One region of the Oleiphilus sp. HI0128 genome, then DNA from elsewhere that is predicted to be linked to it. Evidence: predicted binding sites of a transcription regulator. Region 1 holds the regulator's gene; each other region holds the start of a gene.
What was found. The regulator sigma-54, encoded in region 1, starts transcription at its own class of promoters, with help from an activator protein. The targets are predictions, from matches to a motif close to TGGCACNNNNNTTGCTNT.

Region 1 (3,122 bases):
AATAGACCTGAGCAACAATGAAAACTTTAAAAGCAGAAAACCTAGCCAAGGCCTATGATAAACGCCAAATAGTTAAAGATGTTTCCCTGACTATCAACAGCGGTGAAGTGATCGGGCTGCTCGGCCCTAACGGTGCTGGTAAAACCACTTGTTTCTATATGATTGTAGGCCTGGTTAAGCATGATAAAGGCAAGATATCAGTTAATGATACCGACCTATCATCCATGGCTATGCATGATAGGGCACGAAACGGTGTCGGCTACCTGCCCCAGGAAGCTTCAATATTTAGAAAGTTAAGTGTTCGAGACAATATCCTGGCGGTACTAGAGATTAGAAAAGATCTTTCTCGCAGCGAAAGGCGACAAAGAATGGAAGCCTTACTCGAAGAGTTTCACATCACTCACATCAAAGATAGTCTTGGCATGGCCTTGTCAGGCGGTGAACGTAGGCGAGTGGAAATAGCCAGAGCTTTAGCAATGGAGCCTGACTTCATTCTACTCGATGAGCCCTTCGCAGGTGTCGACCCAATATCGGTCAACGACATCAAGTCAATCGTCTCTCACCTTAAAAGTAAAAATATCGGCGTACTCATAACCGATCACAACGTTAGAGAAACGCTGGATATTTGTGAAAAAGCCTATATTGTTGGTGATGGCCATATCATTGCTTCAGGAAGTGCTGAAGACATTCTGAATAATGAAAAGGTCAAACAAGTCTACTTGGGCAATCAATTCAAATTATAAGCCAGTGGCTAGTTCATAGCATTCGATTCGAACAGCATATACAAACAATTAAGCATGACTTTCAGCTTAGAAATGAGTAGCATGCAATTTTCACGTCAACAAGACGATAACTTGATCTAAAACAATTATTTGTAGGCTGGTAACGTAAATATACTTTTATTTGTTTCACACTTTGCTATCTTCGCACTACACTTGTGTAAATGAAGTAAATATAAATACGTTTATTCACAGCGACCATTTCCGCAAAATATAATAAGCGACAATACATGATTCAAAATTTAAGTCTTAAGTTGGTGACATCCTCATGAACATGAAGGTTTCTCTCCAATTAAAGCTCGGTCAACAACTGACAATGACACCTCAATTGCAGCAAGCAATCCGCTTGCTACAATTGTCGACTCTTGACCTTCAAAACGAAATACAAGAAGCATTGGAATCTAATCCTATGCTCGAACTCCAGGACGATAACAACGAGCCTGGAAATACAAGTGATAAACAAGAAAATCAGAATGAAAGTCATCAAAATGATGGCAACGAGTACGCCTCTCAGGACAACCAACAAAGCAGTAGTACAGACACCAGTTCGAGCGAAGCACCTGCTAGCAATGAAGCCGACACGCCTAGTGAAGAGTGGTCAGATACTATACCGGAAGATCTGCCTGTTGATACGGCTTGGGATGACATATATACAAACAATGCGCCCAGTGGTCCCGTTCCCGAAGATGACAACAATGCCTTCGAACAAAGAAACGCTGCTACCGAGTCTCTTGCAGATCATCTAGATTGGCAACTTAACCTTACCCCCATGTCTGATCGCGACCGATACATTGCGATGTCATTAATCGACGCAACAGATACAGACGGCTACCTAACGAATACCGTTGAAGAGATACACGAGGGGCTGCACAACTCAGATGACGAAGACCCGGTTGAATTAGATGAAGTTGAAGCCGTCTTAAAACGCGTGCAGCACTTTGATCCACCTGGGGTATTTGCCAAAGACCTGCCCGACTGTTTGCTGCTACAGTTACGCCAGCTACCAAAAGATACGCCCTGGCTACCACAAGCAAAGCTTGTAATCAGCCACTACCTGAACTTATTAGGATCAAGAGACTACGCTCAACTAATGCGACGCAGCCGCCTTAAAGAGCATGAACTGAAAGAGGTTATCTCTCTAATTCAGTCTTTGAACCCTAAACCAGGTGAATCCATTGCTTCTTCCGAGCCTGAGTACATTGTGCCAGATGTCGTCGTAAAGAAAGAAAAAGGACGCTGGAAAGTTGAGCTCAACCCAGAGATTGCGCCAAAAATAAGGGTCAATGCAAATTATGCTTCGTTTATAAAGAGAGCTGACTCCAGTAACGACAACACCTTTATGAAGGATCAACTTCAAGAAGCAAAGTGGTTTATTAAAAGCCTACAAAGTCGTAACGAGACGCTTCTAAAAGTGGCAAGTAAGATAGTAGCTCACCAACAAGGCTTCCTTGACTATGGTGATGAAGCGATGAAGCCGCTGATTTTACATGATATTGCTGAAGCGGTAGAAATGCATGAGTCCACCATATCTCGTGTGACAACACAAAAGTACATGCATACGCCACGAGGCATATTTGAACTCAAATACTTTTTCTCAAGCCACGTCAGCACAACTACTGGCGGAGAGTGCTCGTCAACAGCGATTCGCGCAATTATTAAGAAGTTAATATCAGCAGAAAACCCTAAAAAACCTCTTAGCGATAGCAAGATTGCCGACTTGTTGAAAGAGCAAGGAATTAACGTCGCCCGCCGCACTATCGCAAAATACCGCGAAGCGATGTCGATCCCCCCATCGAACGAAAGAAAAAGATTGGTTTAATACAATATTTGATAACTTGCTGCCTGCAGCAAGTTGATTTGATAAGCGAAAAGTGAGTCAATATTCAACTCTCGCTAAAAATAACGATGATAGGAGAATACTATGCAATTAAATATCACTGGCCATCATGTAGATTTAACTGATGCACTTAAAGAATATGTGAAAACCAAATTGCAAAAGCTAGAGCGCCATATTGGCGGCATTAGCAACGTACAGGTAACCCTTTCTGTATCGAAACAAGCACATATTGCTGAATCAACGCTACATATCGCTGGTGCAGATATCCACGGCCACGCCGAGAACGACGACATGTATGCCGCTATCGACCAGCTAGTTGATAAGCTAGACCGTCAAATTCTTAAGCACAAGGAAAAGAAAGTTGACCGCGCACACGGCGCAGCAGCACGCTAGTTATTAGCGATCTTTAGAGTCGAAAAATGTCTGAAAATAAAATTACTATCGAGGCCATCTTGTCACCGGAGCTAACCCAACGCGGTTTGCCCGGTGGTAGCAAGAAAAAAGTT
Region 2 (3,122 bases), on a different contig from region 1:
AGCACCTCAGAAATATTCTCGGGTGAATAAACGCGGATACCGTTAAGAATGCTACCGTGCTTACTAATATCATCATCAATAAAAGCAATTGGCTGAACCTGCTTGCCATGAAAAAGTATCGAACTTAGCTGCAAGCCAGACTTACCCGCACCATAGATAATCACCCGATCTTTGGATTTCATCATATCGCGGTGTACCAGAGAGCGAGCTAACATACGCGTCCCTCCGACAAAGATCATCGCTAAACACCAGTAAATAATGGGAACGGAACGAGGAATCGGCGCCTGAAATAAAAAGCCCAAAGCCGCCAACATAATAGCAGAGATAGAAACACCAGAAATAATCGCCAGTAAAGCATGATTACTCATATAGCGAATAACAGCCCGATATAAACCGAGACGCGCAAAAACAAAAATACTGGTAAAAACGGTGACAAAAGCGACTAACAATACGGAGCTATTTTCAAGCAAATAAAGTTCATCGTAACGTAAACTTAGGGCCATCCATAAGGCGAAAGGTAGACAAAGACTGTCTGCAAAAACCGTAACCAGGCGTTTCTGGTACCGGGGAAGGTGTAACAACTTACTTAGCACGTCCGATTTATCCTTATCATTCTCCAGTTTCTGAGCGCTTCTGCGAGCGCCTGACTTCATTTTAACCAAGTCCTTAGTGAATACAATAGTGATTGTCGCTAATTGTGTCAGTGAGTTAAATTAATTAGGAATAATCATAGAATTAGTATTCACTATCGCCTCTGAAGCCGTTAATATCGAACTTGCATGACACAAGCTTTGACACGGATTGCTCAATAGCCGTTCATGCACTTGATTCTATTAACGCAAGGAGCGAACTTATGAAATCAAACTCTTTTCTTTCTAACAACATCGCAAACATCCCTCCCCGCCTGCTTATCCCTTTTTTGTTTAGCTTGCTGCTTTCTTTCAGCAATATTAGCTATGCAGACAATGAACCAAATAGTTCAATACAAACCAGTAAGGCCATAAACATCAATAGCGCAGATGCTCAAACTATTGCCAAAGCATTGAAAGGCGTAGGTTTAAAAAAAGCTGAAGCCATTGTTGACTATCGTGAGCGCTATGGTGAGTTTGCCCGCCTCGAAGAGTTAGTTGCAGTAAAAGGTATAGGCAAAAGTACATTAAGCAAGAATGAACACTTACTTAGTCTTGAGTAAAACATTAATCTTTATGTTTTTATCAACCTTTCAGACACAAAAAACCCCGGACTAAGCCGGGGTTTCTCGTTAGCAGCCTTAAAGGCTAGCTAGTTCCTATGTAGCGATTACTTACAAGTCGCTGGTAGGAATTTATCAGCAATTGTTGTTGCTGCAGTATCACAAGCCCAAACAATTGTTCCCGCTGCATTGGCATCCGCTAAAGGATTTGTACCAATCGAAGGTACGAAGGCAAGATTACCTGCACCAGAGATCGCAGGAATCAGAGTCATATCAATAGTGATTGTTCCTGGATTTGTGTCTGTAGACTTATCAATAGTGATTGCCTTAATTGAACCAGTCTTCAAGTTCGCTTGGTCCCCAGCAACTACAGCAGCATACGAATCAATACCAGCTACACCACTATCAGCGAACATATCTGTTACTCCAATTTTCAGCGCAGCCGCAGAAACCATACCTTCAGTTACTTTCGCTCGAATCGTGTAATCCTGATAAGCAGGAATGGCAACCGCTGCCAAAATACCAATAATCGCAACAACGATCATCAATTCAATTAGCGTAAAACCTTGCTGATTCTTTTTCATATTCATAATATATCTCCAGATTTAGTATAAATGGCCGCTCGATTGTTTTAGTAGCCTGTTTGCTTTACTACTACCTTCAATCTGGAACCCATCTTTAAAGGTAAACTTGAGTCTACCCTTAAGGATGGCTTCGCGTCAGGAAAGTTGCTTGCTCTTCTAAGCGTTTGCAATCAGTCTTCACACTCTGCGTACCGACACTTAAACAATAGCAGGCAACGTGCCAATTACAAATATTAATATTATTTCCCTTATTAGTCAGTAGATTACAGTTCTTTTATAGAATTACCTTGAAGTATTATCACAAGTATTGGACCATACTCTTGATGACAGGAAGTGACAATATTTGTCAGTTACTCACACTATGCGAAGCTTTCTTTTAAATCTGAAAACTTCCACTACACTTCCTTATATATGTATGCGTTTATCAGCAAGCGCTAAACCGTTTAAAGCCAGTTATTTAGTCCAAACATTAGTTTGTGCATCTAAATGGTGAATTTAACTCAAGCAAAGAAGCCCCATGACAGCAGAAAACACGACACTTACTGGCTTGGCCAGAAAGTTTGTTTTGGATCAGTTACTCGATGAAGAAACTGCCCGAAAAGCACAGCTACACGCTCATCAGAACAATTTATCACTGGTTTCCCATCTGGTTCAAGCAAAAGCGGCTAAAGCCAAGGACCTAGCATTTTCTGCTGCGCAAGAATTTGGTATGCCTGTTTTGGACCTAAATGCCTTTCAGCAAGAATCCTTCCCCGAAAAGGTGGTTGATGAAAAGCTAATTAGAAAACACCATGCCCTGCCTTTATTTATGCGTGGCAATCGGCTTTTTATTGCGGTATCGGACCCAACCAATATTATTGCCCTTGATGAAATCAAGTTTCATACAGGCGCAAGTGTTGACGCAATACTCGTTGAAGATGACAAGCTTAATGCAGCCATCGAGAAGTATCTTGAGTCGCAGGATACAACGATGGGCGATCTGGACGATGCAGACCTTGACGACATCGATGTTGATCAGAGCGATGACTCAGACAATGAAGTGTCGGCTAGTGATGCGGATGATGCGCCGATTGTTAAATACGTCAACAAGATGCTACTCGACGCAATCAAAACTGGCGCATCAGATTTACACTTCGAACCTTATGAAAAAAGCTACCGCGTTCGCTACCGTACAGACGGTATATTACACGAAGTTTCAAAGCCCTCCATTAAACTGGCCCCCAAGATATCAGCCCGTTTAAAGGTTATGTCCCAGCTGGATATTTCTGAGCGGCGAATTCCTCAAGATGGACGTATTAAGCTAAAGCTATCAAAAACCAAAGCGATTGATTTCCGGGTGAATACCC
Region 3 (3,122 bases), on a different contig from region 1:
ACTATGTGAAACTTCCTGGTCAGAGTTGGCGAGGAGTTAACAACAATAGTCTAGAGCTGCGGAAGTATCAATGTCTTGATAGTAATTATATGTGTCTTTTGTTGGCTGCTTTGACGCAAAAGGCGGGCATAAAAAAGCGCCTACAATGAGGCGCTTTTTAGTTTGTTTAACTCGAGATTAGTCGCGAGTAAACTCTGGGTAAGCTTCCATACCACACTCAGAGATATCAACACCTTCGTACTCTTCTTCGTCAGTTACTCGGATGCCCATGATTGCTTTAAGAACGCCCCAAACAATCAAGCTACATACGAATACCCAAACAAAGATCGTTAGTGCACCAACCAGCTGGCCAGCGAATGTAGCGTCAGCGTCTGATAGAAGTACTGCGAAGATACCCCATAGACCTACTACACCGTGTACCGAGATTGCACCAACAGGATCGTCAAGCTTAAGCTTATCAAGTGTTACGATTGAGAATACTACGATAACACCACCGATCGCACCAATGATCGTTGCTAGTAGTGGAGAAGGATCAGCAGGCTCTGCAGTGATCGCAACCAAACCTGCTAGTGCGCCGTTCAATGCCATTGTAAGGTCAGCCTTACCGAATAGAATACGTGCAACGATCAATGCAGCGATCAAACCACCTGCCGCAGCAGCGTTAGTGTTCAAGAATACGCTTGCTACTTCGTTAGCTACTTCGATACCACCCAGTTTAAGAGTAGAACCACCGTTGAAACCGAACCAGCCCATCCACAGGATGAATGTACCTAGCGTTGCTAGAGGAAGGTTCGCACCTGGGATAGCGTTAACCTGACCGTTAGCACCGTACTTGCCTTTACGAGCACCTAGCATGATAACACCAGCCAATGCTGCTGCAGCACCTGCCATGTGAACGATACCTGAACCAGCGTAATCGCTATAGCTACTGAGGTCGTACATACCGAACACAGAGTTACCACCCCAAGTCCAGCCACCTTCCATTGGGTAGATGAAACCCGTCATAACAACTGCGAATGCTAGGAAAGCCCAAAGCTTCATACGCTCAGCAACCGCACCCGATACGATAGACATTGCCGTTGCAACGAATACGACCTGGAAGAAGAAGTCAGAAGCGCCTGAGTAAACAGAGTCACCGCCGAAGCCGTTTTCAGCAGAATCTGCTAGAGCTTGAGCAACGTCTATAGTTGCAACGCTGTCAGTACCTGATAGGAAGAAGCCGCCGCCATACATGAACTCGTAACCACAGATTAGGTACATGGTGCATGATACTGCAAACAGTGCAACGTTCTTGGTTAGGATCTCAGTGGTGTTCTTGGCGCGAACCAAGCCTGCTTCCAGCATGGCAAAACCTGCTGCCATCCACATAACTAATGCGCCGCACACCAAGAAATAAAAGGTGTCCATTGCATACTGCAATTCATAAATGTTGTTCATTACGTTTTCCATAAGGAAATCTCCGTACTGTATTCTAAAAAATTAGTTGCTTAGTGATGAATGAGATTTAAACCGCATCAGTGCCGGTTTCACCGGTACGGATTCGAATAACTTGCTCAAGCGGTGAAATGAAAATTTTACCGTCACCAATTTTGCCGGTATTAGCTGCTTTGCTGATAGCTTCAACAACTTGGTCAACCAAGTCGGAACCAATGGCAACTTCAACTTTAACCTTAGGAAGAAAGTCAACAACGTACTCAGCGCCACGGTATAATTCCGTGTGACCTTTCTGACGGCCGAAACCTTTAACTTCAGTTACGGTAATACCTTGTACGCCAATTTCAGACAATGACTCACGTACATCGTCCAGCTTAAATGGTTTGATTATGGCAGTTACGAGTTTCATGGATATCTCCTGTGCTGTCGCTGCAATATTTACTAGTTAAAAAAATGTGTTTTAGTTCTTGTTTGCTATTCAAAATGAAAAACGAATCTCTCATTCGGAATAACAAATCTGATCGGTATATAGCAGGGGGTGTGCCAGTTTGAAAAAAAGCTTATATAACAGTTACATAAGATTAAGTGTTATTGTTGAGTGGTGGTTTTGTTGTGGTCTTGTGGTGCGGGCTTGGATTTGGCGCACCATAATGACGCAATATCTGATGCGGGTTGGCGGCGAGCGCATCTCTTTGGTGATTTTTATAGGGGGAGGATCTGATTATTTGAAAATAGATCTGTCCTTTTTAGGGTTGTGGGTTTCGCTGGCAGGGCGTGTTAGAATAGCTCTTTTGTTTGATGTAGAAAGAATGTCCCAGGCATTCCAAGGAGCGTTTGTTGCTTAGCCCTCAAGAAGTACTTAACACCATCCACGAACAGGTTAGTCAGATATTACCTGACGCCGGAAAGTCGGCTCAAGAGGATCTGACTGCGCAACTGAAAATTCTTATTAATGGTGTCATTTCCAAGCTGGATTTAGTCACTCGTGAGGAGTTTGAGACTCAGCAATTGGTGCTGGAAACAACACGCGCCAAATTGGAACAACTAGAAAAAGATTTTGCTGAATTAGAGAAAAAGTCAGCTTGATTTAATGACGAACAGATGGAACTTGTTCGTTCTTGCACTGTACTTATGCAGTGCTTGCACTACTGAGGGGCATAATGCTGCTGATCTAAAATGGCGCAATAGTTAATACAAAGCGTATTAATGAGGCGCTTTCCGGTCTACCTGATACAGCTCCTTACCTTCTTAAACAGATATGAACTTAGCAAAGGAATGCGATGTCGTTATCTATTATCTATACCCGGGCTCAGCTCGGTGTCGATGCACCTTTGGTGACAGTCGAAACTCATCTCTCAAATGGTTTGCCATCCCTAGCGATTGTTGGGCTTCCAGAAATGGCTGTTCGAGAGAGCAAAGAAAGGGTACGCAGTGCCTTAATCAACTCTGGCTTCGAATTTCCGAATCGGCGTGTGACCATTAACTTGGCGCCTGCAGACTTGCCTAAACAAGGGGGACGATATGATCTGGCAATTGCTATTGGAGTCCTGGCTGCGACAGGTCAAATAGACTCGGAAAAGCTTGGTGAAAGTGAGTTTATTGGTGAGCTGGCCTTAACCGGAGACTTGCGCCCGGTTGCCGGTGTATTACCCACGGCTATTGCCAGCGTAAAAGACGGCCGATGTTTA
Region 4 (3,122 bases), on a different contig from region 1:
GGAGTACTTCCTTGGATTTATTCCTATCGGTCGAGCGAGCGATGCGTATGGTTATTCTCAGGCTAAGACTCCTGTTTGGGGAGAATATGTAGCTGACGCCGGGAGCACCTTTGCAGATCGCGATGATTTTGATGATGCGATTGATTTTGTCGGTTGGTATATGAATCGAAGTAGCAAGATAAACAAGGTTAGTAAATGGGATGCCTACGCACAATACCTAAATTATCACGAAGGGCATGGTGGTTATCGTAGAGCTAGTTATGAAAAAAAACCTTGGCTAAAAAAGGTAGCGAAGAAGGTTGAGGCTCGGGCTAAAAAATATAGTGAGCAATACTGGTCGTGTAAAGATGACTTAAATAGTGGGTGGTTTTAGACAAGATTGATAGGCATAAAAAAACCTCACAAATGCGAGGCTTTTTTATTATTACTTGCGAGTGCTAGATTAAGCTTGCTTACGACGAGCGAAACCTAGACCAGCCAAACCAAGACCTAGAAGAGCTAGAGTGCCTGGCTCTGCAACTGATACTTCGAATGACTGGTGGATGCCGTCACCGCGCGATTCTACGATTACGCCGTCAACATTTTTGTACTTCGTATATGGCTTGCTACCAACTAGAACGTTTGGTGTTGCATAGTTTTGGCCGATGAAGATGCCGAAGCCTTCAGTGCCTGGATCTGTTGTGTTGTCTTCCAGGTCAGCAAAAAGGCTTGAACCCAAGTTAAAGCGAGTAAGCTTTGTGTCTTTGTCAAGGTCAAAGGTAAACCCATCATAGCCATTGCTATTTGTTTTTGCAGTCCAGTTGATAGTATTGCCCCAGTTGCTTGTAGAGGTGTAGTCACTGCCGTCAAAGCTAATGGTTGTAGCTGTAGGAGAGCTGCCATTTACGACTTCGAAGCTACCAAACCATGTGGCGTTTGATGATACATTTGGGCTTCTCCAACGAACATTCCATTGATAGTCATTGCCTTCAGTTGTCCAAAGGTAATAACCGTTTCCTTGTGAGCCAAGGTTGATGTTTGTTGCGGACGTTTCACCAGTGTACTGAGGTGTTGCAAGAGCGCATACAGAGGTAACTGCTAAAGTTGCTGCTGCTAAAAGCTGCTTAAGTTTCATGTAATTTTCCTTATTTGTAATTAAATGACGACTACAAAATAGTCCGTTAATTATAACTGTTGTTCAAAGCATTAGTTGTGCCAATGATCCATAAAATATATATATAACAGTAGGATAAGTTATTTGATATTTTTCTTTCTATGGTTTTTTTGTTTATTGTGTAAAAAAAGCTGACAGTTATTTAAGTGTTCAGAAATGGGTGGCGTGTTACTATGTTTATCAGTGATTTAGAAGTTTATCGGCAGGTGTTGAGAGCGAATGCCAGCCCATCTATAAATAGGGTGAGATTAAATTGTGGCTCAGATAGAAATGAAATTACTATTGTTGATGTGTTTGCTGGGCCTGTTATCGGCCTGTTCAACAACGACGTCAGACGCGAGGCAATATTTAGTTAATGCGAGTAATGCTAAGATTTCATCTTCTGCCTTGCATGTTGATAGAAGTCAGTTGATTCTTGCGTCTCAAGAAGGTGGGGGGCTTTATGAGCTGCATCACTCGTCGCTTGAGGTCGGTCAAATGTTCGCGAATGTGGCCTCAAAGTTTGGGTTTAGAAAAGCTTCTCCAGAAGAAGCAACTTATGTGGCGAAGTTGATATCTGCCTTCCCTGATGGCGGTGCGTGTGAAGGGCTTGGTGATGCGGCAAGTGATGGTGCGTCTTATACGGCTTCAGTGCTGACTTTTGGTATTTTACCAGCATCGGGCTCTCACTGTTATTTGGTGGCTTTGGAGCTCTATGAACGTATCGGGGGGGAGTTGCTATTGGTGGGAGAGTTTTTTGCTAATAAGGGGCGTGTTGATGTTTATGCTGGGGCAAATGAAATCGAAAGTTACTCCTTAATTGTTACTCGACGTGATGAGGTCCTGGCTTTAGAAACGTCAATTGCAGCGCTTTTTCGTCAGATGATTCTGGATGGAGCATTCGAGTAATAGAGGGCCAAAACCTCAGCAGAAAACTTGAATGAAGGATATCGCCTTTATTGACATAATTATGCCATCTTATTTCAGTACTATCTCTTTTGAATTTGTTATAAAACTTAAGTAGAAGGGGAAATTTCTTCCTTTTTTAGCTACACTAGCGTTTACGCATAATTTTCGCTGGGTCTGGTGATCACGAGTTGTCAGGTCCTCAGTGTGTAAAATTAGTTCCATTGGTTATCCTACCGGTACAGTTTGGGGAAAAAATGACAACAGAAATATCCAAGATTATCTACACAAAAACAGATGAAGCGCCAGCACTGGCAACCTATTCCTTACTTCCTATACTCAACGCTTTCACTTCCGCCGCTGGCGTGTCCGTTGATGAGAGCGACATTTCTTTAGCTGCACGTATCTTGGCAGCCTTCCCCGAGAAACTGACTGAAGAGCAACGCGTACCAGACGCGTTAGCTGAGTTGGGCGAATTAACGCTACATCCGGAAGCCAATATTATTAAATTGCCGAATATCAGTGCATCAATTCCTCAGTTGAAAGAAGCAATTAAAGAGCTACAGGATCAGGGTTATGATATTCCTGAGTACCCCGACGAAGCTGGCAGCGAGCAAGAAACAGAGATTAAAGCAAAGTATGCCAAAGTGTTGGGTAGTGCGGTAAACCCTGTTCTGCGTGAAGGTAATTCAGATCGTCGCGCGCCACCTTCCGTTAAAGCCTATGCGCGTAAATATCCACACTCCATGGGTAAGTGGAGTCAGGCGTCACGTACACATGTTGCCCATATGCGTAGCGGCGACTTTTACGACCAAGAGCAGTCTACGGTAATTGAAAAAGCTGGCAATGTTCGTATTGAACTTGTTGAAGCAGATGGAAAAGTGACCGTACTTAAAGAAAAGACAGCTGTCATTGAGAAAGAAGTGATCGATGGCATGTTTATGAGTGTTAAAGCTTTGCGTCAGTTCTTTGAAGAAGAGATGGAAGGTGCAAGAAGAGCTGACTTGTTGTTCTCTCTACATGTTAAAGCCACCATGATGAAGGTCTCGCATCCGATCGTATTTGGGCATGCGGTTACTGTTTA

Region 2: the regulator sigma-54 is predicted to act here: its motif matches at 1,982-1,999, upstream of A3763_RS29385 (pilin).
Region 3: the regulator sigma-54 is predicted to act here: its motif matches at 1,963-1,980, upstream of glnK (P-II family nitrogen regulator).
Region 4: the regulator sigma-54 is predicted to act here: its motif matches at 1,180-1,197, upstream of A3763_RS28240 (PEP-CTERM sorting domain-containing protein).

The regions. Positions count from the first base shown of each region.
Region 1 is NZ_LWGG01000778.1:2,796-5,917, forward strand. Features, by position in the region: gene lptA (lipopolysaccharide transport periplasmic protein LptA) at 1-5, shown strand, start outside; gene lptB (LPS export ABC transporter ATP-binding protein) at 18-743, shown strand; gene A3763_RS11040 (RNA polymerase factor sigma-54) at 1,054-2,598, shown strand; gene hpf (ribosome hibernation-promoting factor, HPF/YfiA family) at 2,701-3,009, shown strand; gene ptsN (PTS IIA-like nitrogen regulatory protein PtsN) at 3,036-3,122, shown strand, end outside.
Region 2 is NZ_LWGG01000167.1:14,893-18,014, forward strand. Features, by position in the region: gene A3763_RS02180 (nucleoside-diphosphate sugar epimerase/dehydratase) at 1-653, opposite strand, end outside; gene A3763_RS02185 (helix-hairpin-helix domain-containing protein) at 854-1,192, shown strand; gene A3763_RS29385 (pilin) at 1,300-1,782, opposite strand; gene pilB (type IV-A pilus assembly ATPase PilB) at 2,294-3,122, shown strand, end outside.
Region 3 is NZ_LWGG01000987.1:12,060-15,181, forward strand. Features, by position in the region: gene A3763_RS16380 (PilZ domain-containing protein) at 1-2, opposite strand, end outside; gene A3763_RS16385 (ammonium transporter) at 178-1,437, opposite strand; gene glnK (P-II family nitrogen regulator) at 1,505-1,843, opposite strand; gene A3763_RS16395 (hypothetical protein) at 1,983-2,279, shown strand; gene A3763_RS16400 (accessory factor UbiK family protein) at 2,272-2,520, shown strand; gene A3763_RS16405 (YifB family Mg chelatase-like AAA ATPase) at 2,715-3,122, shown strand, end outside.
Region 4 is NZ_LWGG01000439.1:5,588-8,709, reverse strand. Features, by position in the region: gene A3763_RS05395 (hypothetical protein) at 1-373, shown strand, start outside; gene A3763_RS28240 (PEP-CTERM sorting domain-containing protein) at 443-1,114, opposite strand; gene A3763_RS05385 (hypothetical protein) at 1,424-2,041, shown strand; gene A3763_RS05380 (NADP-dependent isocitrate dehydrogenase) at 2,296-3,122, shown strand, end outside.